2 regions of the Microbispora sp. NPDC088329 genome follow, and region 1 is predicted to be linked to the other one. Evidence: riboswitches for the same ligand, from Rfam matches in the RefSeq annotation. Region 1 holds a riboswitch; the other holds the start of a gene.
What was found. Region 1 has a riboswitch for glycine ahead of gcvP (aminomethyl-transferring glycine dehydrogenase). Riboswitches for the same ligand answer to the same signal wherever they lie in the genome.
Positions count from the first base shown of each region.

Region 2: another riboswitch for glycine. It lies ahead of gcvT (glycine cleavage system aminomethyltransferase GcvT); the one in region 1 lies ahead of gcvP (aminomethyl-transferring glycine dehydrogenase).

Region 1 is NZ_JBFBIP010000003.1:165,450-175,649, forward strand. Features, by position in the region: gene AB0O28_RS07990 (mannose-1-phosphate guanyltransferase) at 1-2,329, shown strand, start outside; gene AB0O28_RS07995 (FHA domain-containing protein) at 2,676-3,179, shown strand; gene AB0O28_RS08000 (MerR family transcriptional regulator) at 3,199-3,855, shown strand; gene AB0O28_RS08005 (bifunctional nuclease family protein) at 3,932-4,402, shown strand; gene AB0O28_RS08010 (MerR family transcriptional regulator) at 4,558-5,175, shown strand; glycine riboswitch at 5,241-5,332, shown strand; gene gcvP (aminomethyl-transferring glycine dehydrogenase) at 5,514-8,339, shown strand; gene AB0O28_RS08020 (hypothetical protein) at 8,431-8,982, shown strand; gene AB0O28_RS08025 (hypothetical protein) at 9,061-9,504, opposite strand; gene AB0O28_RS08030 (alpha/beta family hydrolase) at 9,562-10,164, shown strand; gene AB0O28_RS08035 (DUF5999 family protein) at 10,161-10,200, opposite strand, start outside.
Region 2 is NZ_JBFBIP010000015.1:28,882-39,081, reverse strand. Features, by position in the region: gene AB0O28_RS25535 (L-serine ammonia-lyase) at 1-75, opposite strand, end outside; gene gcvH (glycine cleavage system protein GcvH) at 100-492, opposite strand; gene gcvT (glycine cleavage system aminomethyltransferase GcvT) at 489-1,580, opposite strand; glycine riboswitch at 1,719-1,816, opposite strand; gene AB0O28_RS25520 (AfsR/SARP family transcriptional regulator) at 1,920-2,702, opposite strand; gene AB0O28_RS25515 (gamma-glutamyl-gamma-aminobutyrate hydrolase family protein) at 3,212-3,901, opposite strand; gene AB0O28_RS25510 (3-oxoacyl-ACP reductase) at 3,912-4,676, opposite strand; gene AB0O28_RS25505 (aldehyde dehydrogenase family protein) at 4,681-5,988, opposite strand; gene AB0O28_RS25500 (glutamine synthetase family protein) at 6,033-7,370, opposite strand; gene AB0O28_RS25495 (FCD domain-containing protein) at 7,650-8,408, shown strand; gene AB0O28_RS25490 (hypothetical protein) at 8,471-9,340, shown strand; gene AB0O28_RS25485 (helix-turn-helix transcriptional regulator) at 9,435-10,200, opposite strand, start outside.

The DNA of each region.
Region 1 (10,200 bases):
GATCCGCAACTACTTCGGCGACGGCGACGAGCTGGGCATGACCCTCCACTACGCCACCGAGGAGGTGCCGCTCGGCACGGCCGGCAGCGTGAAGAACGCCGCCGACAAGCTCCGCGACGACCGCTTCCTGGTGATCTCCGGCGACGCGCTCACCGACATCGACCTGACCGACATGCTCCGTTTCCATCGTGAGAACCGGGCGCTGGTCACCATCGGCCTCAAGCGCGTGCCCAACCCGCTGGAGTTCGGGATCATCATCGTGGACGACAGCGGCCGCATCCAGCGTTTCCTGGAGAAGCCCACCTGGGGCCAGGTGTTCTCCGACACGGTCAACACCGGCATCTACATCATGGAACCGTCGGTCCTCGACGAGATCGCCCCCGGCCAGTCCGTCGACTGGTCGTCCGACATCTTCCCAAGGCTCCTGGAGGGGGGCTGCCGGCTGTTCGGCTACGTGGCCGAGGGCTACTGGGAGGACGTCGGCACGCACGAGAGCTACCTCAAGGCCCAGGCCGACGTGCTGGAGGGCAAGGTCAAGGTCGACTTCGACGCGTTCGAGCTGGCTCCGGGCGTGTGGGCCGCAGAGGGCGCATCGGTGGACCCAGAGGCCGTGCTCAAGGGCCCTCTCTACATCGGCGACTACGCCAAGGTCGAGGCCGGCGCCGAACTGCGGGAATACACCGTGCTCGGCAGCAACGCCGTCGTCAAGGAGGGCGCCTTCCTGCACCGCGCCGTGGTCAGCGACAACGTGTACGTCGGCCCGGCCGCCCACCTGCGCGGCTGCGTGATCGGCAAGAACACCGACGTGATGACCGGCGCCAGGATCGAGGAGAACGCGGTCGTCGGAGACGAGTGCGTCATCGAGGCCGAGACGTACGTCTCCTCCGGCGTGAAGATCTACCCGTTCAAGACGATCGAGGCGGGCACCGTCGTCAACACCAGCGTCATCTGGGAGTCGCGCGGCCAGCGCAGCCTGTTCGGCCCCCGCGGGGTCTCCGGGCTGGTCAACGTGGAGATCACCCCGGAGCTGTGCGTACGACTGGCCAGCGCGTACGCCACGACGCTGCGCAAGGGCGACACGGTGGTCACCTCCCGCGACGCCTCGCGCGCGGCGCGCGCGCTCAAGCGCGCGGTGATCAGCGCGCTGAACTCCAGTGCGATCAACGTGGTCGACCTGGAGGCCTCCGCCCTGCCGGTCGCCCGCTTCAACACCTCGCGGGAGAACGTGCGGGGCGGCATCGCCGTGCGCACGACGGCGGGCGACCCCCAGAGCGTCGACATCGTGTTCATGGACGAGACGGGGGCCGACCTGTCCCAGGCGGCCCAGCGCAAGCTGGAGCGGGTCTTCTCCCGGCAGGAGTACCGGCGCGCGTTCCCCGGTGAGATCGCCGAGCTGACCTTCCCGGCGCGTGCCGTCGACACCTACGCCCGGGAGTTGCTGTCCTGCATCGACATGTCCGGGGTGAAGGACACGGAGATGAAGGTCGTGGTCGACTGCGCGGGCGGCACCTCCTCACTCGTGCTGCCGAACCTGCTGGGCCGCGCCGGGGTCGACGTGCTGACCGTGAACAACCGCCTCGACGACGCCTCGCCGACCGAGACGCTCGCCGAGCGCCGCCGCGATCTGCAGCGCCTGGCGGAGCTGGTGGCCTCGGCAAGAGCCGCCTTCGGCGTGCGGTTCGACCCGGTGGGGGAGCGCGTCTCACTGGTGGACGAGATGGGCCAGCTGATCAGCGAGGAGCGGGCGCTGCTCGTCGTGCTCGACCTGGTGGCGGCCGAGCGCCGGGGCGGCAGGGTCGCCCTGCCGGTCACCACGACGAGGGTCGCGGAGATGGTGTGCCGCTTCCACGGCGTGCAGGTCGACTGGACGGCCACGAGCCTCGACACGCTGACGAGGGCGGCGCGGCATCCCGACACGATCTTCGCCGGGGACGGGAAGGGCGGCTTCATCGTCCCGGAGTTCGCGCCCACCGTGGACGGCCTGGCGGTGTTCCTGCGCCTGCTCGGCCTGGTCGCGCGCACCCGGCTGTCGCTGAGCCAGATCGACGCCCGCATCCCTGAGGCCAAGCTGCTCAAACGGACCGTCCCCACACCCTGGGCGCACAAGGGCGCCGTGATGCGCTCGGTCGTCGAGGCGGCCGAGGGTCACCGCCTGGACACCACCGACGGCGTCCGCGTGGTGGAGGACGACGGAAGCTGGGCCCTCGTCCTGCCCGACCCCGCCGAGGCCGTCACCCACCTGTGGGCCGAGGGCCACGACATGGACACCGCGCAGGCCCTCCTGGAGCGCTGGGCCCACGTCGTCGAACACGCCGCAGGCTCCCGCTGACCTGCGGTTTCACTGCTCTTGAAAGATCACTGATCGGATGAATCCCGGTCGAGCGGCCGATGTGCGAAATGATGCAAGATCATGAAGAATGAAAGCCCAGGCCTGGGGCATCTCTGCCACCAATCGCAAGATCACGGGTGAGGGGTAGGGGATCGGTGGGGGGAGAGGCGGTGCCGAGGGTGGACGGATGCATGTGTCGGGATGGACCTTGAACCGCCGTGGGCTGTAGCGTTGGTCAGTCCGCGCCCATGCGCGGTCTTGACCTTTGTGCCTGATCAGCGTAAGTTGCGGCATTCGCAGTTTGAGCTAGTCCTAGAGCAAGTCGTGAGAGAGGCCGAGCCGTTCGATGCCCAGCGTCTACTGCACGCAGTGCGGTCATGCCAACCCCGAGGATGCCCGTTTCTGTTCACGATGCGGTTCGCCGCTGAGCGCTCCGGCGCCCGTCGCAGCCGACACGACCTCGACGATCTCACTCGAGGCGCTCGAGGCGGAGGCGGGCCAGACGCTTCTGCCGGACAGAGCGGCGGTCGAACAGCTGCCCCCCGGCACGGCTCTTCTGGTGGTCATGCGGGGCCCGAACGCGGGCAGCCGGTTTCTGCTCGACAGTGACCTCACTACGGCGGGTCGTCACCCGGAAAGCGACATTTTCCTGGACGATGTGACCGTGTCCAGAAGGCACGTGGAGTTCTACCGGCGCGGCGGCCAGTTCACCGTGCGTGACGTCGGCAGCCTCAACGGCACCTACGTCAACCGTGAGCGCATCGAGGAGTCCCCGTTGCAGGGCGGCGACGAGGTGCAGATCGGCAAGTTCCGGCTGGTGTTCCTCACGCGTGGTCCGGGAGGGTTGTGATCGGTGAGGAGGAGGAGTCATGAGCGCACAGGCCGTACGGGCGTTCATGAGCATCGGGGAGGTGCTCGGCCTGCTGCAGGGCGAGTTCCCGGACGTGACCGTCTCCAAGATCCGGTTTTTGGAGGGTGAGGGGCTGATCGAGCCCCAGCGGAGCCCGTCCGGGTACCGCAAGTTCACCTTCAACGACGTCGAGCGCCTGCGGTACATCCTGCGGGCGCAGCGTGACCAGTACCTGCCGCTCCGGGTGATCAAGGATCAGCTGGACGAGCAGGCGGCCCGCCCGCACGCCGTGTCCGACGGCGCCCCGCCCGTGCGCCTCAGCCGGGAGGAGCTGATCGAGGCCGCCGGCATCGACGAGGAGACCCTGGCCGAGATGGAGAGCTTCGGCCTGGTCGCTCCCGTCGCGCGCCGGTACGACGGGGAGGCCCTGGAAGTCGCGCGCAGCGTGGGGGCGCTGGCGCGGTTCGGCCTGCAGGCGCGGCACCTGAGGGCGGTACGTGCGGCGGTGGAGCGCGAGGCCGGCCTGATCGAGCAGGCGGTGGCCCCGCTGCTGAAGCGCAAGGCGCCGGGAGCGATCGCGGAAGCGGACGAGACCGCCCGCGAAATCTCCGGACTTCTCCAGGAACTGCACAATGCGTTACTGCGTGGGAGTGTTCGCGGCGTTCTAGGGCGGTGACCGGCACATCCGCTCCTCCGTGGGTGTTACGTTGAATGCCTGGTGATATGCCGCGACGCTTGAGACGGAGCCGCCCGTGTTGCAGATGGAGGTCGTGGGGGTTCGCGTTGAGATGCCCACCAACCAGCCGATCGTTCTCCTGAAGGAGACGAGCGGTGATCGGTATCTGCCGATCTGGATAGGCATGACCGAGGCGACCGCTATTGCGCTGGCCCAGGCGGAGGAGCCGCCGCCCCGGCCGCTGACCCACGACTTGTTCCGTGACGTTCTTGAGGCCTTGGGGGTGCGGTTGCGCACCGTCAACATCGTCGCGCTCCGCGATGGAATCTTCTTCGCCGACCTGGTCTTCTCCAACGGCGTGGAGGTCAGCGCGCGTCCTTCGGACTCGATCGCGCTGGCGTTGCGTACGGGGGCGACGATCTACGCGAGTGAGGACGTGATCCAGGAGGCGGGCGTGAGCATGCCCGACGACCAGGAGGACGAAGTGGAGAAGTTCCGCGAGTTCCTGGACAAAATCACGCCGGAAGACTTCGGCCGGGCGGGCTGACGTGCCGGACGATTTCGGGAGATTACGCTTCACGACGCGCCGGACGGGGTCGTTGACTGACGATGGCCCCGGTCCTACGGTGCAAGGGAAACCACGGTTGTAATTCACGAACCCCCAGATCAGACCGTGGGATGAGAGAAAGCCGGAGGTCCGCAGTGGCGGTCAGCAGCGGCGAGGGTAAGTCGGCCGGCCAGCACGACCCGGTTCGGCAGGCGGCGCGCGAGCGCGCCGGCGAACAGGGCCTGCTGTTCGACGAGCAGCCGACGGCGCTGCCCCAGGGCATCGGATACCGCGGGCCGACGGCGTGCGCGGCCGCCGGGATCACCTACCGGCAGCTCGACTACTGGGCCCGGACCGAACTGGTGCTCCCGACGATAAGAGCCGCTCAGGGATCCGGGTCCCAGCGACTGTACAGCTTCCGCGACATCCTCGTCCTGAAGGTCGTCAAACGTCTTCTCGACACGGGGGTCTCCCTCCAGCAGATACGCACCGCCGTACGGCACCTGCGCGACCGCGGCGTCAACGACCTGGCGCAGATCACCTTGATGAGCGACGGCGTGAGCGTCTACGAGTGCACGAGCGCCGACGAGGTGATCGACCTGCTGCAGGGCGGCCAGGGTGTGTTCGGCATCGCGCTCGGGCGGGTCTGGCGGGAGGTCGAGGGATCGCTCGCCGAGCTTCCGGGTGAGCGCGCGGAGCCCGCCCCGGATGCGGAGGGGGACCATCCGGCGGACGAGCTGGCCCGCCGCAGAAAGGCCCGCAGGACCGGCTGAGATCAATCGGGCAGGAGGGTAGTCATCTCCGATAACGGGTAGCCGGTAGAGTGGAACACGGCCGACGACCTCGTGCGGGAGAGACCCCTGATCGTTCAGGGGCGCCGAAGGAGCAACCTCCCCGGAATCTCTCAGGCATCCGTACCGCACGGACGAGGCGACTCTGAAAAGCAGGCCCGCCGGCCAGGCGGTGCCTCACCGAAGGGGAAAACCGGGCTCGACGGCCCGGTGAAGCTCTCAGGTCCGATGACAGAGGGGGAGACCGCTTCACGACCGGCCGCGCCCCACGGGCGCGGGGCGGTCGCCGCAGGTCTCGACCCGCCCAGGAGGCCCTCGTCATGACCGATCGCTCCACTCTTCGCGATCTTTCCGCCCCGCCCTTCGCGACCCGTCACATCGGCCCCTCCGATGCCGACCGCTCCCGCATGCTGGAGGCCGTCGGCTACGAGTCGATCGCCGACCTGCTCGCCGTCGCCGTGCCCGAGGCGATCCGCACGCGCGGTCCGCTGAACCTGCCGGAGGCGGTGGGGGAGGCCGAGGCCCTGGCCGAACTGCGCGCCCTCGCCGGCCGCAACCGGGTGCTGACTCCCATGATCGGCCTCGGCTACCACGACACGATCACCCCCGGCGTCGTCCTCCGCAACGTGCTGGAGAACCCGGGCTGGTACACCGCGTACACCCCGTACCAGCCGGAGATCTCGCAGGGACGGCTGGAGGCGCTGCTGAACTTCCAGACGGTCGTGTCGGACCTCACCGGCCTCGGCGTCGCCGGCGCGTCCCTGCTCGACGAGGCGACGGCCGTGGCCGAGGCGATGACGCTGGCCCGGCGGGCGAGCAAGGCGAAGACCGACGTGTTCGTGGTGGACGCCGACGCGCTGCCGCAGACCAAGGCCGTGCTGGCGACCCGTGCCGAGCCGCTCGGCATCACACTGGTGGAGTCGGACCTCGCCGGTGAACTGCCCGAATGCTTCGGGGTCCTCGTCCAGTATCCGGGCGCGAGCGGCCGGGTGGCGTCCTTCCGCGCCATCGCCGAGCGGGCGCACGCGCGGGGCGCGCTCCTGGTGGCCGCGGCCGACCTGCTGGCGCTGACCCTGCTGGATTCCCCGGGTGAGCAGGGCGCCGACATCGCCGTCGGCTCCTCCCAGCGCTTCGGTGTCCCCCTGGGCTACGGCGGGCCCCACGCGGCGTACATGGCGGTCCGCGAGGGCCTGCAGCGGCAGATGCCGGGCCGTCTCGTGGGCGTCTCGGTGGACGCCGACGGACGCCCCGCCTACCGCCTGGCCCTGCAGACCCGCGAGCAGCACATCCGGCGGGAGAAGGCCACCAGCAACATCTGCACCGCGCAGGTCCTGCTCGCGGTGATGGCGTCGATGTACGCCGTCTACCACGGCCCGGAGGGCCTCAGGAGGATCGCCCAGCGGGTGCACCGGCACGCGGCCGTCCTCGCCGCCGGGCTGCGCGAGGGCGGCGTGGAGGTCGTCCACGACGAGTTCTTCGACACCGTGCTCGCCCACGTGCCCGGGCGGGCCGCCCAGGTCGTGGCCGCCGCCGCCGAGCGGGGCGTGAACCTGCGCCAGGCCGGCGCCGACCACGTCGGCGTCGCCTGCGACGAGAAGACCACCACCGGCCATCTGCGGGCCGTCTGGGCGGCCTTCGGGGTCGCCGACGTGGTGCTCGAGGATCTCGACCGGGTCACCTCCGACGCGCTCCCGGCCGACCTGCAGCGGACCTCGGACTTCCTCACCCACCCGGTGTTCCACGCCCACAGGTCCGAGACGGCCATGCTGCGCTACCTGCGGCGCCTGCAGGACAAGGACATCGCGCTCGACCGCTCGATGATCCCGCTGGGCTCCTGCACGATGAAGCTCAACGCGACCACCGAGATGGAGCCGATCACCTGGCCGGAGTTCGCCTCGGTGCACCCGTTCGCGCCCGCGGAGCAGGCCGAGGGGTACGCCGAGCTGATCGCGACGCTGGAGGGCTGGCTGGCCGAGGTCACCGGCTACGACCGGGTGTCGATCCAGCCGAACGCGGGCTCGCAGGGCGAGTTCGCCGGGCTGCTGGCCATCAGGTCCTACCACCGGTCGAGGGGCGAGGGCGGCCGCGACGTCTGCCTCATCCCGTCGTCCGCGCACGGCACCAACGCCGCCAGCGCCGTCATGGCGGGCATGCGCGTGGTCGTGGTGGCCTGTGACGCGCACGGGAACGTCGACCTCGCCGACCTCGCCGCCAAGATCGACAAGCACCGCGACGCGCTCGCCGCGATCATGGTGACCTACCCGTCCACGCACGGCGTGTACGAGGAGACGATCGTCGAGATCTGCGAGCGGGTGCACGAGGCCGGCGGGCAGGTCTACGTCGACGGAGCCAACCTCAACGCGCTGGTGGGCCTGGCCAAGCTGGGCGAGTTCGGTGCGGACGTCTCCCACCTCAACCTGCACAAGACCTTCTGCATCCCGCACGGCGGCGGCGGGCCGGGCGTCGGCCCGGTGGCCGTCAAGGCCCACCTCGCCGAGCACCTGCCGGCGCACGTGTCGGCCGCGCCGTACGGCTCGGCGGGCATCCTGCCGATCTCCTGGGCGTACGTCAGGATGATGGGCGGCGACGGGCTGCGGCAGGCCACCGAGCAGGCGATCCTGTCGGCCAACTACCTGGCCCGGCGCCTCGCGCCGCACTACCCGGTGTTGTACACCGGCAGGGGCGGCCTGGTCGCGCACGAGTGCATCGTCGACCTGCGGCAGATCACCAAGGAGACCGGCGTCACGGTCGACGACGTGGCCAAGCGGCTGATCGACTACGGCTTCCACGCGCCCACGATGTCGTTCCCCGTCGCCGGGACGCTCATGATCGAGCCGACCGAGAGCGAGGACCTGGCCGAGCTCGACCGTTTCGCCGACGCGTTGATCGCCATCCGGGGCGAGATCGCCAAGGTGGCGTCGGGCGAGTTCGACAAGACCGACAACCCGCTGCGCAACGCCCCGCACACGGCCGAGTGCCTCACCGCCGACGAGTGGACCCACCCGTACTCGCGGGCGGTCGCGGCCTACCCCGTGCCCGGCCTGCGAGACGACAAGTACTGGTCGCCGGTGCGCCGCATCGACCAGGCGTACGGCGACCGCAACCTCGTCTGCTCCTGCCCGCCCCTCGAGGCGTACGAGGATTGATCGGTTGGGCATGTCGGCCCCGCCCGGCGGCCGGTCTCGTTAAGATCGCGGTGATCGTTCCTCATCACCTGCGACCATGCGAGGCCCCTGTATGACGGCCATCGATTCCGGGCGGCGGTCCGACCGGCTCGACCACGCGCGCCGGCTCGCCGAAGGCGGCGACCTCGACGGCGCTGCCGCGATCTTCGCCGAACTCGCCGCGGACGAGGCCGCGCCGGAACGCGGCGAGGCAGGCGAAGGCCTGTCCGTCGTGGTGGAGCGCATGGCCGAGCGGCTGCTGGAGGACGGCGAGCCCGAGCGGGCCGCCGACGTCCTGCTGGAGGCGCTGTCGGTGAGCACCGTGGGGGATCCGGCGCGCCTGCGGGTGCTGCTCGGCATGGCGCACCTGGAGATGGCGTGCGCGCAGTTCGCCGGGGCCGTGGAGGACAGCCGTCAGGAGGGGGCCGACGCCGGCACCGGCGCGCTCGCGATCGAACTGCTGGCCCGTACGCTGCCGCTGCGCGGCCGCGACGCCGACGCGGAGACCGTGTGGCGGTACGGCCTTGATCACCCCGACGAGGCGCTGGCCGAGCAGGTGCGGCTCCGCCTCGGACGGGACGTGCGTCCCGCCATGGAGGAGGTCGTGGAGGGCGTGGAGGCCTGATCCGGCGGACCGGTCCCAGCGCAGGCCGGTCCCAGGCAGGCCGATCTCAGGGCATGACGATCTCGGCGCAGGCCGGGCTCAGCGCTGGGAGCGGCGGCTGATGGCGTAGGCGAAGTTGACGGCGATGATTCCGCCCCACGACAGGAACAGGCCCGGCAGGCCGGCGTTCCCCACCGCGATCCCGGTCAGCGGGATGCCCAGGGCCAGCGACCCCATGACCACGCCCACGGCGCTGTCCTTCTGCTTGACCGGAGGCCCCGGCGGCCGGTGGTGCAGCTGGGCCGCCACCTCGTTGCGTACCCGCGCGGCGATCTCCACGTCGAGCTTGTCGAGGAACGAGTCGACCAGCGCGTCCTCGTATTCCGGGCCGAGGTCACGGCGGGCCGCCATGACGGCGCGCAGGTCCTCGCGAGTCGAGGAGGCCGCCGGCGGCGGGGGGACGGGACGCCCGGTCGCGGGCGGTTGCTGCGATGCGATGTCCGGCACCATGGCATTCTCGCCGCTTCCGAGGGGATCCGCCATCCTCCGATGGGAGGGTCGCCGCCTCCTGCTCCGGTCGGACCCGCTACCGTCACCGGCATGGAGATCGAGACCCCGCACGGCCGCGCCCTGGCCGAGGTGGACGAGGCGGCCGATCCCCGGCTGCTGCTGGTCCTGACCCACGGGTCCGGGGGAGGTGTTGACGCCCCCGATCTGCTCGCCGTACGGGACGCGGTGCTGGCCGCCGGGGGGACGGTCGCCCGGGTGGTGCAGCCGTTCCGGCTGCGGGGCGCGCGGGCGCCGGGCTCGGCGGTGAAGCAGGACGAGGCGTGGCTGTCGATCGTCGCCGGACTCCGCGGGCGCCACCGGGGCCTGCCGCTCGTCCAGGGCGGGCGGAGCAACGGCGCGCGGGTCGCCTGCCGCACCGCGCGCGCCGCCGGCGCCGAGGCGGTGGTGGCGCTCGCGTTCCCGCTGCACCCGCCGGGCAAGCCGGAACGCTCGCGGGCGGAAGAACTGCGGCAGGCGGGAGTCCCCGTGCTCGTGGTCAACGGAGATCGGGATCCGTTCGGTGTGCCGGACGAGAAGGACGCCGCACGTCTCGTGGTCCTCCCGGGGGAGGGGCACGAGTTCAAGAAGGACCCCGCCCGGGTGGGCGAGGCGGTGGCGCGGTGGCTGTTCCCCCCTTTGCCGGTGGAGGGCTAGGCCGCGCTGATGGCCATGTCGGTGGGGCGGTGCGGG
Region 2 (10,200 bases), on a different contig from region 1:
GGCCATCGGGCCGCCCGTGTGAGAGCTGGACGGCCCGATCCCCACCTTGAACAGGTCGAAGACGCTGATCGCCATTGATCGTCGCCTCTCGGCTTCCTGTCAGGACTCGCCGGAGGTCAGCGCGGTGTACTCCGCGGCCGACAGCAGGTCGTCCGGCTCCTCCTCCACGCGCACGCGGAACAGCCAGCCCTCGCCGTACGGGTCGGAGCTGACCAGAGCGGGCTCGTCCGCGACGGCGGCGTTGATCTCGACGATCTCGCCGCTGACCGGCGCGAAGATGTCGCTCACGGACTTGGTGGACTCCACCTCGCCGACCGCGTCGCCGGCCGTGACCGTCGCGCCGACCTCCGGGTGCACCTCCACGTAGACCACGTCACCGAGCTGCTCGGCCGCGTACGCCGTGATGCCCACCGTCACGGTGAGGCCGTCCTCGATCCCGGCCACCCACTCGTGTTCCTTGGTGTAGCTCAGGTCGTCCGGAATGGTGCTCACTTGCTCCTCCTGTAGAAAGGCAGATCGACGACGTCGACCGGTTCTTGGCTGCCCCGGATGTCCACGGTCAGGCCACCCTTTTCCAGGGCGTCCTCGTCGACGTACGCCAAGGCGATCGGGCGGCCGAGGGACTGCGACGGGGCGCCGCTGGTCACCTCGCCGACGACGGCACCCTCCCGGGTGACGGAGTAGCCGTGCCTCGGCACCCGGCGGCCGCGCGCCACCAGCCCGACCAGGCGCCGGGTGGTGCCGTTCGCCGCGACCCGCTCGAGGGCGGCCTTGCCCAGGAAGTCGCCGGGCTTGTCGAAACGGACGACCCGGCCGAGGCCGGCGTCGAACGGCGTGATCGCCGCGCTCAGCTCGTTGCCGTACAACGGCATGCCGGCTTCCAGGCGGAGCGTGTCGCGGGCCGACAGCCCGGCGGGAACGAGCCCGGCGTCCCTGCCCGCCTCGGCGAGCGCCTCCCACAGCGGTACGGCGTGCTCGTTCAGCACGAAGAGCTCGAAACCGTCCTCGCCGGTGTATCCGGTGCGTGCGATCAGGACGGGCGTGCCCGCGACGACGCCGGGGACGATGGCGTAGTACTTGAGCTCGCCGAGGTCGGCATCGGTCAGCGCGGCCAGGATCTCGGCGCTGCGCGGCCCCTGCACCGCCACCAGCGCGTACTCGTCCGACCGGTCGGTCACCCGCGCGTCGTATCCCCGGACCCGGTCGGCGAGCTCGCGGGCGACGAGGGCGTAGTTGGAGGCGTTGGCGACGACCATGTACTGGTCCTCGTCGAGGCGGTAGACGATGAGGTCGTCGAGGATGCCGCCGGTCTCGTTCACGATCATCGTGTAGCGGGCGCGGCCGGGCGCGAGGACGCTGAGGTGACCCACGAGGGCGTGGTCGAGGGCCTCGCCGGCCTGCGCGCCGACGACGAAGATCTCTCCCATGTGGGACAGGTCGAAGAGCCCCGCGGCCGTTCGCACCGCGTTGTGCTCGGCCGACTCGCTGCCGTAGCGCAGGGGCATCTGCCATCCCGCGAAGTCGGTCAGGGTCGCGCCAAGGCGTTCATGGACACCGCGGAGCGGGGTGGATCGGGACATGCGCACCTCGGAAGGACGGATGCTGCGTTGAACTATCGGGCATCCTCCCCCTCTGTCATCGGCGCCTGAGAGCTTCGTCCGATCTTTGCCGGACTTTCACCTTCGGCGAGGCCTTCCGGCCTTCTTTCCAGAGGTCACCTGGCCCGCGCGGTCCTTTGCCTTGAGAGGTTCGCGGGGAGGGCTTGCTCCTTCAGGGGCCCTGACCGGATGCCAGGACGCTCTCCCGCACGGGGTCACCGGTGTGCAGCCAGCCTAGTGGTTCTCCCACCACCCCCGTAACCGGCCGGACCGCCCGATTTCATCATGGAGACTCCGGCGGCGGTCCACGCCGGCCTTCGGTCACGATCGGTGATCCGACTCCTGCAGCGGCCGGTGCCCCGCGTGGAGACGCGCCAGGGCGGAGGAAGGGTCGTCGCCCGTGAGGATCCGCTGGTGGATGGCCTGAGTATCGGGGGACGGCTCGGTGCCGAGGCAGTCGACCAGCGTGCGGCGCAGCCGCTGGTAGGAGGCCGAGGCGTCGTGGGTGCGGCCCGACCGGTGCAGCGCCAGCATGAGTTGCCGGTGCGGCCGTTCACGCAGCGGATGCCGTCTCGCCCACTGGGCCAGGCCGCCGACGATCTCGTGATGGTGCCCGAGCGTCAGTCGTACGTCGAAGAGGTCCTCGGTCACCGCGCGCCGGTCCTCGTCGAGCCGTTCGGCCCAGGCGGCCAGTTCGTCCACGTGCCTCATGCCGAGCAGGGCGTCGTCCCGCCACAGGTTGAGCGCGCTCTCGAAGATCCTCGCCGCATTGTGGTAATCGCCATTGTCTCGAGCGATTCTGCCCTGTGCCACCAATTGGTTGAATACTGCAGCATCCACGGATCCGGACGGCACGGAAAGAAGGTACCCGCCTTCCACCGTGTGCAGCGGAGAAACGCTGGGGTCGCGTGGCGAGAGCCGCCTGCGCACCTGTGCGATGTAGGTGGTAAGATTCCGCGGCGCGGATTTAGTGGGACGGCCATTCCATAGCAGATCGATGAGCGTGTCCCGGTGGACCGCGATATTCGGATTGAGTAGGAACAGCGCCAGGAGCTGCCGGTGTCTCGGGGCGAGCCCGGCGATGACGTCCCCCGAGGGTTTCATGGCCAGGAACGGTCCGAGCACGGCGTATAACACGATCCCCCTCGCACACGAAAGCAGCGTGAACGCGCCGACGACGCGGCTTCAATAGGTATTTGACGATATCCCTCTCTCCCTGCATTCGTCAAAATTGCTGTTTTTCGCGGCGCGCGCCGGGGTGGGAAGTTCCGTCATGGCATTGCGTTCCGTAAAGCGATGAATGCCCAGCGAACATGCACGTGCAGCAAATGAAATCGGTTACATAAACCGAGGAGGATGCGATGACGTGTTTCCGGTCGCCGCTCCGGTCGCCGCGGGAGGAGGGCGACAGCCGTGTTCACCGGGCGGCCGCCGCGTTGCGGCGGGTGCGTTATGCGGGGGCTCGACCGGCATGCCGGTGCGCCGCGCGTCGTCCCGCCGGACGGCGTCCAACGGGGCGAGGCGGCGTCGCATCGGGTTCTCCGCGGCGCACACCGGATCCTCGGGTGCGGGTTCTCGCGGGGGTTCTCAGGCGCGGCGCCGCTCCGGGATTCTCAACGGCGGGCGGCGGCGACGAGAGCGCGGAAGAGGGGGCCGTCCTCGTCGGCCTCCGGATGCCACTGCACGGCCCGCGCGAACGCGGCTCCCGTCACTTCGACGGCCTCGATCGTGCCGTCGCAGGAACGGGCGGTGACCTCCAGCCCGTCCGCCAGGCGGTCGATCGCCTGGTGGTGGTAGTGGGCGGGCGTCAGGTCCTCGCCTTCGTAAATCTTGGCCAACTCCGGCGAGAGCCGTACGGGGACGCGGCCGAACGTGCCGGGGGCGGGGGAGTGGTCCGTGTGGCCGACCACGTCGGGCAGGTGCTGGTGGAGGGTGCCGCCCAGCGCCACGTTGAGCACCTGGAGGCCGCGGCAGATGCCGAGGAACGGCAGCCCGGCCTCCAGCGCGGCCGTCATCAACCCGAACTCGGCATCGTCACGAAATTTCCGGATGTAGCCGGTCTGGGGGGCCGGGGCGGAGCCGTACCGGGCGGGGTCGATGTCGCCCCCGCCCGCGATGATCAGCCCGTCCAGCCGCTCCACCAGCGCGGCGGGCTCCCCCGCGGGCGGCAGGATGACCGGCTGGCCCCCCGCCCGCACGATGTGGTCGACGTACATGTACGGCAGCAGCGCCGCCGGCATGTCCCACACGGTGAACTTCGCCGGCTCGACGTAACACGTCACGCCGATGACGGGACGGGCCATGACGATCCCTCTACAGCGGAGTGACGTACGCGCCGGAGATGCCGCCGTCCACCAGGAACTCCGAGGCGGTGATGAACGAGGCGTCGTCGGAGGCGAGGAACGCGACCGCGGCGGCGATCTCCTCGGCCCGCGCGAAACGGCCGATCGGCACGTGGACGAGACGGCGCTGGGCGCGCTCGGGGTCCTTGGCGAACAGCTCCCGCAACAGCGGGGTGTCCACCGGTCCGGGGCACAGCGCGTTGACCCGGATGCCCTCGCGGGCGAACTGGACGCCCAGCTCGCGGCTCATCGCCAGAACCCCGCCCTTGGAGGCGGTGTAGGAGATCTGCGAGGTGGCCGAGCCCATGACCGCGACGAACGACGCGGTGTTGATGATCGAGCCCTTGCCCTGCCGCCGCATGTACGGGATCACGTGCTTGCAGCACAGGTAGACGCTGGTGAGGTTGACCTCCTGCACCCGGCGCCAGGCGTCGATGCCGGTCTCCAGGATGGAGTCGTCGTCCGGCGGCGAGATGCCCGCGTTGTTGAACGCGATGTCGACGCTGCCGAACTCCTCGAACGCGGTCCGGTACATCCGGGCCACGTCGTCCTCGTTCGCCACGTCGACCTTGACGAACAGGCCGCCGACCTCCCCGGCCGCCTTCGCGCCGGCCTCCTCGTCGAGGTCGGCGACCACGACCTTGGCGCCCTCCTGGGCGAACCGGCGGGCGGTGGCCAGCCCGATGCCGCTGCCCGCCCCGGTGATGACGGCGACGCGGTCCTGCAAACGCTGCATTGATCTACTCCGTGGAGATGAAGACGTTCTTGGTCTCGGTGAAGGCCGACAGGGCGTCCGGGCCGAGCTCCCGGCCGAGGCCCGACTGCTTGAAGCCGCCGAACGGGGTCCAGTAGCGGACGCTGGAGTGCGAGTTGACCGACAGGTTGCCCGCCTCGACGGCCCGTGCCACCCGCAGCGCCCGGCCCACGTCGCGGGTCCAGATCGATCCCGACAGGCCGTACGCCGTGTCGTTGGCGATCCGGATCGCGTCGGCCTCGTCCTCGAACGGCACGACCGACACCACGGGCCCGAAGATCTCCTCGGTGAACGCCCTGCGGAAGGACTCCGAGGACGATCCGGCCAGCACCGTGGGCGGGAACCAGAAGCCGGGCCCGCTCGGGCACGACCCGGCGGCGTACACGTCGGCCTCGGTGACGAACGACGCGACGCGCTCCCGATGCTCGGCGCTGATCAGCGGGCCCATCTGGCTCGCCGGGTCGCCCGGGTCGCCGACCTTCACCGCGCGCACCGCCTCGGCGAGCCGCGCGAGGAAGTCGTCGTGGACGGAACGCTCCACCAGGATGCGCGAGCGGGCGCAGCAGTCCTGGCCGGAGTTGTCGAAGACCGCCATCGGCGCCGAGGCCACGGCCTTGTCGAGGTCGGAGTCGGCGAAGACGATGTTGGCGCTCTTGCCGCCCAGCTCCAGCGTCACCCGCTTGACCTGCTCGGCCGCCTTCGCGCCGATCAGCTTCCCGACCTCGGTCGAGCCGGTGAACACGATCTTCCGTACGTCCGGGTGCTCGACGAGCCGGGCCCCGGCGACCTCACCCTCGCCCGGGACGACCTGGAGCACGCCCTCGGGCAGCCCGGCCTCCAGGGCGAGCTCGGCCAGCCGCAGCGCGGTCAGCGGGGTCCACTCGGCGGGCTTCACGATCACCGTGTTGCCGGCGGCGAGGGCCGGGGCGACTCCCCAGGTCATGATGACCATCGGGAAGTTCCACGGCACGATGATCCCGACCACGCCCAGCGGTTCGGCGAACGTGACGTCCACCCCGCCGGGCACCGGGATCTGCCTGCCGTGGTCGCGCTCGGGCGCGCCCGCGTAGAAGTTCAGCACGTCGCGGACGTTGCCCGCCTCCCAGCGGGCGTTGCCGACGGTGTGCCCGGCGTTCGCGATCTCCAGCCGCGCCAGCTCCTCCGCGTGGTCCTCCACGACCTGCGCGAAGCGGCGCAGCAGCCGGGCCCGCTCACCCGGGGCGACCGCGCTCCAGGCCGGGAACGCCCGGCGGGCGCGCTCGACCGCGCGGTCCACCTCGGCGGCGTCCGCCATCTCGATCTCGGCGATCACTTCCTCGGTCGCCGGATTGACTAGTTTCACAGCCGTTCGAACCCCCGATAGAGCTCCCAGTCGGTGACCGCCGAGTCGAAGGCGGCCAGCTCGACCCTCGCGTTGTTGGCGTAGTGCTCGACCACGTCCTTGCCGAACGCCTCCTCGGCGATCGGCGAGCCCTCCCACAGCGCCAGGGCGTCGCGGAGCGTCGCGGGCACCCGCTCGGCCCCGGAGTCGTAGGCGTTCCCGGCGAACGGCTCCTCCAGCTCCAGCCCGGCGTCGACGCCGCGCAGCCCCGCCGCGATCATGGCGGCGACCGCCAGGTAAGGATTGACGTCGCCGCCCGGCACCCGGTTCTCGATCCGCAGGGAGGGGCCGTGGCCGACCAGCCGCAGCGAGCAGGTGCGGTTGTCCACGCCCCACTTGACGGCGGTGGGGGCGAAGCTGCCGGGCACGAACCGCTTGTAGGAGTTGACGTTGGGCGCGTAGAGCAGGGTCAGCTCCCGCATCGCGGCGAGCTGGCCGGCGATGAACCGCCGCCCGGTCTCCGACAGCCCGTACGGCTCGCCGCCCGCCATGACCGGCACGCCGCCGGCGTCGCGCAGCGAGATGTGAATGTGGCAGGAGTTGCCCTCGCGCTGGTTCGGCTTGGCCATGAACGTGATCGACCTGCCCTCCTGGGCGGCGATCTCCTTGGCGCCGTTCTTGTAGATGACGTGGTTGTCGCAGGTGGTCAGCGCGTCGGCGTACCGGAAGGCGATCTCGTGCTGGCCGAGGTTGCACTCGCCCTTGGCGGACTCGACGTACAGTCCGGCGCCCTCCATGCCGAGCCTGATCTTGCGCAGCAGCGGCTCGATGCGGGAGGTGCCGAGCAGCGAGTAGTCGACGTTGTAGAGGTTGGCCGGGGTCAGGTCGCGGTAGCCACGCCGCCAGGCCTGCTCGTAGCTGTCGTCGTAGACGACGAACTCCAGCTCGGTGCCGACGTACGCGGTCCAGCCGCGTTCGGCGAGCCGGGCGAGCTGGCGGCGCAGGATCTGCCGGGGGGAGGGCACGACGTCGGAGCCGTCCTCCCACACCAGGTCGGCCAGCAGCAGCACGGTGCCCTCGTGCCAGGGCACCCGGCGCAGCGTCGACAGGTCCGGCCGCATGACGAAGTCGCCGTAGCCGCGCTCCCAGGACGACATGGCGTAGCCGTCCACGGTGTTCATGTCGACGTCCACCGCGAGCAGGTAGTTGCAGCCCTCGGCGGCGTGGTCCAGCACCTCCTCCAGGAAGTACCGCGCCGACAGCCGCTTGCCCTGCAACCGCCCCTGCATGTCGGTGACCGCGAGCAGGACCGTGTCCACGCGGCCCGCTTCGACGTCATCGCGGAGTCGCTCCACGCTGAGCACGGTGCCTCCCGTCCAAAAGTCTGGAATCAGACCATTGAGGGCATGCAAGCACCATGCTCCCCTCGTCGTCAACAACGCGACGCCCATAACGCGGTGTGGCCGGAAACGCGCCGTGGTCTAACCTCGACCGTGGGAGCGGGGGCCGCCGGCGACGGCGGCGACGGGTGGAGGGACGGAGGGGCGACACGCATGGAGATCACCCCGGCGGAGTCGTCCGTCTCCGGCCCCCGGACGCCCTCCCGCCCACGGGCCGTGCCCGCCTCCGTCTCCATGTCGCCGCCGGTGCCCGATACGCGGCCCGCGGCCGTGGGGATCACCGGCGCGGTGTCGCTGCTTCGGCCGGTGCGGGCGGGCAACGCGTTCGAGGAGACCGTCGAGCGTCTGCTGCAGGCCATCAAGCTCGGCGTCGTCCTGCACGGCGAGAAGCTGCCGCCGGAACGCGAGCTGGCCACCCGGCTCGGCATCAGCCGGGTCACCCTGCGCGAGGCGATCCGCGCCCTGCAGGAGTCCGGCTACCTCGACGTACGGCGCGGCCGTTACGGCGGGGCCTTCGTCGTCTACCGGCCGCCGAGCCCGCGCAAGGGCGACCTGCGCAGAGCCCTCACCCGCATGGGCGAAGACGATCTCGAGGACGCGCTGACGTTCCGGATGGCCGTCGAGTGCGGGGCGGCCCGGGTCCTCGCGACGGCCGAGCTGACCGCGCTCCAGCGGGACACCCTGGCCGCCCGGCTGGCCGGGGTGAACGACGCGGCGCCGGCCGACTACCGCCGGATGGACATCGCGTTCCACCTGGCGATCGGGGAGCTGACCGGCTCGCCGCTGCTGGCCGCGGCCTGCGCCGACGCCCGGCTGCGGGTGACCGACCTGCTCAACGCGATCCCCGTGCTGCGGCCCAACATCGAGCATGCGGCGGTCCAGCACGCCGCCATCGCCGCCGCGATCCTGGACGGCGACCCCGAGGCGGCCGAACGGGCGGTGGCCGAGCACCTGGAGGGCACGGCGGCCCTGCTGCGCGGCTTCCTCGCCTGACACCTCCCGCCGCGCCCGGTGTCCCTCCCGGCACTAGCATCGGGATCTGGGGGAAACGCTTCATGACCGACTGGTTCAGGGAACGCGTCGTCGAGGCGCACCGCCTGCCGTTGTTCTGGTTCTTCGTCGCGCTGATCACGGCGTTCGTCTTCACGCGGGTGAACGTACGGCTGATCAGGGCGCGAGTGCGGTGGCTGGGCAACATCAGCGTGGGCGAGATGCACATCCATCACGTGGTGTTCGGCGTGGTGCTCACGCTGCTGGGCGGGGTGGCCGGGCTGGTCCTTTCCGGTGTCTCCACGGGGTGGTACTCCTTCTCCTCCGCCGTGTTCGGCGCGGGCGCCGCGCTCGTGCTCGACGAGTTCGCGCTGATCCTGCACCTGCGCGACGTCTACTGGCAGGAGAAGGGCCGCGCCTCCGTGGACGCGGTCTTCGTGGCGATCGCGGCCACCGGCCTGCTGCTGCTCGGGCTGCGCCCGCTCGCCTGGAACGGCACGGACGGCGCGGACGGCGGAGGCGGCTGGACGGCCGCCGCGTTCCTCGTCGTCAATCTCGTCTTCGCCGTGGCCACCCTGCTCAAGGGGAAGATCTGGAGCGGCCTGCTGGGGCTGTTCGTGCCGCCGTTGCTGTATGTGGGAGCGGTGCGGGTGGCCCGTCCCGGCTCCCCCTGGGCCCGCTGGTTCTACTCGGAGCGGGCGAGACGGCCCCGGCCGCGGCTGATGGCCAAGGCGGTCCATCGGGAGGAGCGCTGGCGTCGCCCGGTCATCCGGGCGAAGATCGCGGTGCAGGAGTTCGTCTCCGGCCGCCACGATCTGCCCGCGCCGGAACCGCCCGTGCGGCACCACCGGCGGCGGGTCGTGTCCCCGCGTCCCCGGCCGGGGGCGGACCACTCCGGGCGCCACTGGCGGTCGGGCCGGCCCCGTGCCCGCTGAAAACCAGAAGCCCGCTGAAAACCAGAAGCCCGCTGAAAACCAGAAGCCCGCTGAGAACCAGAGGCCCCCGACAAGCAGGAGCCCGCGTACGCGACTAGACAGCGGTTCGGGACCGTCCCGTCGGCGACGTCGAGGTCGTCGAAGCCCCCACGGTCGCCTGCCCCTGGGAAGTGGTGACGTAGCAAGGGGGCAGGGGCGCCGGCACCACCGCGGCCGGGTCCAGGACGGCACGACGCTCGCCCTTCCCGTTCGAGGGGCAGCGGTAGTCGCGGCTGATGCGGATGTCGGCCACTCCGGGGGCGAGGCGGTAGGTCGCGAACGGCATGGTGCACTCGCTGTGACCGTCCTCCCAGCGCAGCCACACCACGTCGTCCTTGCGCGGGTTGACCATGGCCACCGTGTCACGGCTGTCGTTGAGGGACTGATAGTCGTCGGTGACGTCGCGGAACCGGCCGGTCTGCCCGTGGTCGTAGAAGCAGACGCTGGGCGCGTCGCACCGGTTGGGATCCTCACCGCGGACCAAGGGGATCTCGTCGTTCGCGGGACGCAGGAGCAGGGTCACAACCGTGGCGATCAGTGCACCCGCCACGAGCCCGGCGAGGCCGGCCGGCAGGACGCGGCCACGGCTCGGCCGGGTGGGCATGGGATCGGGGGGCATCGGCTCGGAGACCGAGCCCGAAGCGTGGACCGAGGGTGTCGTCTCCTCGGCCTGCCGGGTGGCGGGCTCGAGATCACCGGGGCTGGCTATTCGCCGCCAGGCGTCCTGCCACCGGGCGATCTGAGCCTCGATCTCCTCCGGCGACAGGTCGCAGGCGGACAGGCACGCCGCCACGTAGGCCTCGACGAAGGCCAGTCGCGGC